DNA from 2 places in the Fenollaria sporofastidiosus genome. Region 1 is predicted to be linked to the other one. Evidence: riboswitches for the same ligand, from Rfam matches in the RefSeq annotation. Region 1 holds a riboswitch; the other holds the start of a gene.
The links. Region 1 has a riboswitch for S-adenosylmethionine ahead of metK (methionine adenosyltransferase). Riboswitches for the same ligand answer to the same signal wherever they lie in the genome.

Region 1 (2,412 bases):
GCTATATAGTAGGAGCCTCCTTATATAGTGAGACGCTTACTATATATTAGCTCTTTACTTGCATAAAAAAAAGAACTATGGGCGCAGTGCTCATAGTTCTATCTTTTTATACTATCTTTTTTATTTGTATTCTTTTAAAAGTGCCTTAATCTCATCAACTTTTTCAAGTCTTTCCCAAGGAAGCTCTATATCATCACGGCCGAAGTGTCCGTAGTTACTAATCTTGTGGAAGATTGGTCTTCTTAAATCGTAGTAGTCGATGATGAAGGCTGGACGTAGGTCGAAGACTTTTTCAACAATCTCTAGTATCTTTGCCTCATCAAGCTTCGCTGTACCGAATGTATCAACGTTAACTGATATTGGCTTTGCAACACCTATCGCGTAGCTTACTTGTATTTCGCATCTATCGCATAGTCCTGCTGCAACTAGGTTCTTAGCAACGTGTCTTACTGCGTATGATGCAGATCTATCTACCTTTGTTGCGTCCTTACCTGAGAAGGCTCCTCCGCCGTGTCTGCAGTAGCCGCCATATGTGTCAACGATAATCTTTCTACCTGTAAGTCCTGTGTCGCCCTTTGGTCCACCTATAACGAAGCGGCCTGTTGGGTTCACGTAGATGATAGTCTCGTCGTCCATTAGCTTTGGATCAACAACTGGCTTTATAACATTCTCTATGATGTCCTTTTTAATCTTCTCAAGACTAACGCCTTCCTTGTGTTGTGTTGAAACAACTATAGTGTGAACTCTCTTTGGCTTACCATTGTCGTACTCAACAGTTACTTGTGTCTTGCCGTCTGGTCTTAGATAGCTTAGTGTACCGTCCTTACGAACTTCTGCTAGTCTTCTTGATAATTTATGTGCTAGGTAGATGGCAAGTGGCATATACTCCTTAGTTTCGTTGCATGCATAACCAAACATCATACCTTGGTCGCCTGCACCTATTAGGTCGTACTTATCCTTTGAATGCTCCTTAGTCTCAAGCGCCTTGTCAACGCCTAGAGCTATGTCCTTAGATTGCTCTTCGATTGATACAAGGACTGCACAGTTCTCTGCATCGAAGCCAAACTTTCCTCTTGTATAACCTATGTCAGCTATAACTCTTCTAACAACAGCTTGCATGTCAACATAGCAGTTTGTTGTTATCTGTCCTGATACTAAAACGTAGCCAGTTGATGCAGTAGTTTCGATTGCGCATCTTGCTTCTGGGTCTTTCTCTAGTATCGCATCTAGTAATGCATCTGATATTTGGTCGCAGACCTTGTCAGGATGACCTTCTGTAACAGACTCAGATGTAAATAGTTTTTTATACATAATCTTCCTCCTATAAAACAATAAAAAAACCTTCATAGCTGAAGGTTCGTTCTTCTCATCTTTCAGCTTTGCTGTAGGATTTGGCACCTTGCTCGCAGGTTGCCGGACTTCACAGGGCCTAGTCCCTCCGTCACTCTTTATGAGACTTATTAAGTTCACTTCATATTATATATAGTAATCAAATCTTTGTCAAGGACTTTTTAAATATTTTCTAATTCTTTCAATTCTTCGATTGCAAATCGTTCTGCAACCTTTTTTCTCACTACCATATATGTGAAGATGTAGACTATAGTTGTCAATAACCAGGACAATGGATACGAAATGTATAAAACCCATTGCTCATGATACTTTTGGAATATACTTAGTATCCAAAATACTCTGAAGCCGCATATGCAAACGATGGCTATGATCATAGGTGTTAGTGAGTAGCCCATAGCACGAATGACCCCTGAGTAGACGTCCATGATGCCGCAGATAAGGTAGGTTGTCGATATAACTCCCAGCCTTAGCATGGCAATCTTAACAACTTCTGGGTTCTGTGTATATAGTCCAAGAAGAAAATTTCCTGCAAGGAAGGAGCCAACACCTAAGACAAGTCCAACGGCTGACACCATGACTATGGTCTTCTTAAGTATCTCATCAACTCTGTCAAGCTTTCTGGCTCCCATATTTTGCGAAGCGAAGGCAAGAGCAGCTTGGTATATGGCATCCATCGCCATAAAGACGAAGCCTTCGATGTTACCTGCTGCAGTGTTCGCTGCAACTACAAGCTTACCAAAGGAGTTGATTGAGGACTGTATAAGCACGTTTGATATACTAAACATCGCTCCTGTAAAGCCTGATGGCAGACCTATCCTAAGCATATCTGCAAACTTTGTCCAGTTTATCTTTAATTTGTTTAGCTTTAGATTTAGGTAGCCGTCGCTCTTCATTAAACACAAAACTATAAGCATGGCTGAGAAAGCCTCGGATATGATAGTTGCAAGAGCAACACCATCTACCGTCATCTTTAATACTAAAACGAAGTATAGGTTCAGTGCTATGTTCATCACGCCTGAGATGGCTAAGTAGTATAGCGGCCTTTTAGTGTCACCTGCCGCT
Region 2 (2,412 bases), 600 kb from region 1:
GAAATACCAGTTTGCGTTAGCTACGACATCGATGGCGAGATCACAGATGAATTTCCTAACACATCCAAGCTTAAGAAAGCAAAACCTGTTTTGGAAAGACTTAAGGGCTGGAAGAGCGACATAAGAGGCATAACAAAGTACGAAGAACTTCCAAAAGAAGCAAGGGACTACATCGAGTTCATCGAAGAAAAACTTGGTAAGAAATTCAAATACATTTCTACAGGACCAAAGAGAGAAGAAATGATAATAAGATAAAGATTAACTACGCTTGTGTATATGAGCGTAGTTTTTTTGTAAAAAATTGTATTTGTGATATAATACTTATAAGGAGATGGTAGTATGAATAAGAAGATAGCTTTATTTCTCTTAGTGCTTTGTTTACTAATGAGTTTTGGCTGCACAAATACAAAGAAAGAAAGCAAAAATGATATTGAAACTAAGAATGAAATGACTGAAGAGACAAGAATAAGTGAACTAGAAAAAGAAAATAAGAAGCTTAATAAAAAAATTATAGATTTAGACATTAAAGCATATACGAATAAAAAAATGCTTGATTTTTATAAAGGTATACTTAGTAATATGAACGAAAAAGCTGATGATGATTTAAAAAATAAAATAGTGGCCGCTACAATTAATCCAGTATTTTCGATGAATGATGCTCCACTCAGTGAAGAAGAGGTGCTATCTATTAATGAACTTGAAAATAATACTTTCAGTGTTAATTTATCATATGATAACGTTGACCCAGAGTTAGTAAGAGACTATTCGCTTACATTTAAAAGGAGGCTTCCATATCTTGATTCTGAAAATCTTTTTGAAATAAAAACAAAGGCTATATATAATATAATGTTTCTTAGATATCATTATGTAGAAAAGGTGTTAATTACATTTAAAGACTTAAAAGTTGGCGACACAATTACTATAGTTCTAAGTGATGAACTTGCTAAGCTATGTGATTATAAGAGTGGCAGCATCACCATAAACATAGTAGATTAATTAAAATTAAGCGGGGCATTACATTGTCTCGCTTGTACTATATTTATAAAGAAAATTTATAAAAAGATACACTTTTTTATAAAAAAATCTATATTTGTGATTCAAATCACATATTTAATATAAAAGGACATGTATAATCTAAACACAATATAATTCATCCAGAGAGGCGGAGGGACTGGCCCTATGAAGCCCGGCAACCTGTTTAATCAAGGTGCCAATTCCAGCGGTATTACCGAGAGATGACGATACACTTTACTCTTTATCTTTTGGTAAAGGGTTTTTTTTATTGGATTTATCCAAGAAAGGAGGAGCTTATGATAGAAGCAAAAAATTTAATTAAGACTTACAAGGTAGATGGCAAAGAATTTAATGCTGTTGACAATGTAAGTTTCAAAGCAGAAAAGAAAGACATCTTAGCCATCATAGGTTTATCTGGTGCAGGCAAGTCGACTCTTGTTAGACTACTCAACAGACTTGAGGAAGCTGACGGAGGAGAAGTAATCATAGACGGAGTGAACATCTTTAATTTAAAGCAAAAAGAGCTCTTAGCTTTAAGAAAGAGAATCGCTTTCATCTTTCAAACTTTCAACCTTTTCAGTCAATACACAGTTCTAGACAATGTGTTATTCCCATTAAGCTTAAATGGTTTTAAGGGAGACAAAAAGGCTGAAGCGAGAAAATTTCTTGATTATGTTGGCCTACTTAATAAAGAGAAGGCATATCCAAGCGAATTATCTGGCGGACAAAGACAAAGAGTTGCCATAGCAAGAGCCCTTGTATCTAAGCCTGAGATCATACTTTCAGACGAAGCGACAAGTGCACTTGATCCAGAAAGTACTAGGATGGTCATAGATTTATACAAAAGAGCAAGAGATGACTTTGATACGACTACCATAATGATAACTCATCAAATGGAAGCGGCAAAGGATGCTTCGAACAAAATTGCTCTTATGGAAAATGGAAGAATTATAGAAGAAAACACTACTACAGAGCTTTTCAAAAACCCAAAGACAAAGCTTGCACAAAGCTTTATCAAGAAGGCAGCTCCTGATATAGAGCTTGATTACAGTGCTTTCAGTGGAACGCTAATCAGACTTTCTTACTCGAAGGACACAGTTAAGACTCCTGTATTAAGTAACGCAATGAAGACCTTTGACGTTGACATAAACATCATAGACGGTAACATCAGTAACGTCTTAGACGAAGAGCTTGGCTACATGGTTATCGAGCTTCGCGGCTCAGAAGATGAGAAAGCAAAGCTTATTAAGTATCTTAAAGATAACTGTGCAGAGGTATCGGAGGTGATAGCATGAGATTCAAGGAGATAATGGACATAGTTTTACCAGCACTTCCTGAAACTATAATCATGATTTTAGTTCCAGCACTCATCGCTTTGATTATAGGGCTACCTTGGGG

Region 2: it holds a riboswitch for S-adenosylmethionine, as region 1 does, so the genes downstream of both, KO172_RS04185 (methionine ABC transporter ATP-binding protein) here and metK (methionine adenosyltransferase) in region 1, are expected to answer to the same signal.

What each region holds. Positions count from the first base shown of each region.
Region 1 covers NZ_OW968186.1:256,430-258,841, forward strand. Annotated here, with positions in the region: gene metK (methionine adenosyltransferase) at 121-1,311, opposite strand; SAM riboswitch class I at 1,364-1,457, opposite strand; gene KO172_RS01285 (MATE family efflux transporter) at 1,512-2,412, opposite strand, start outside.
Region 2 covers NZ_OW968186.1:859,430-861,841, forward strand. Annotated here, with positions in the region: gene KO172_RS04175 (adenylosuccinate synthase) at 1-255, shown strand, start outside; gene KO172_RS04180 (hypothetical protein) at 340-996, shown strand; SAM riboswitch class I at 1,148-1,242, shown strand; gene KO172_RS04185 (methionine ABC transporter ATP-binding protein) at 1,311-2,309, shown strand; gene KO172_RS04190 (methionine ABC transporter permease) at 2,306-2,412, shown strand, end outside.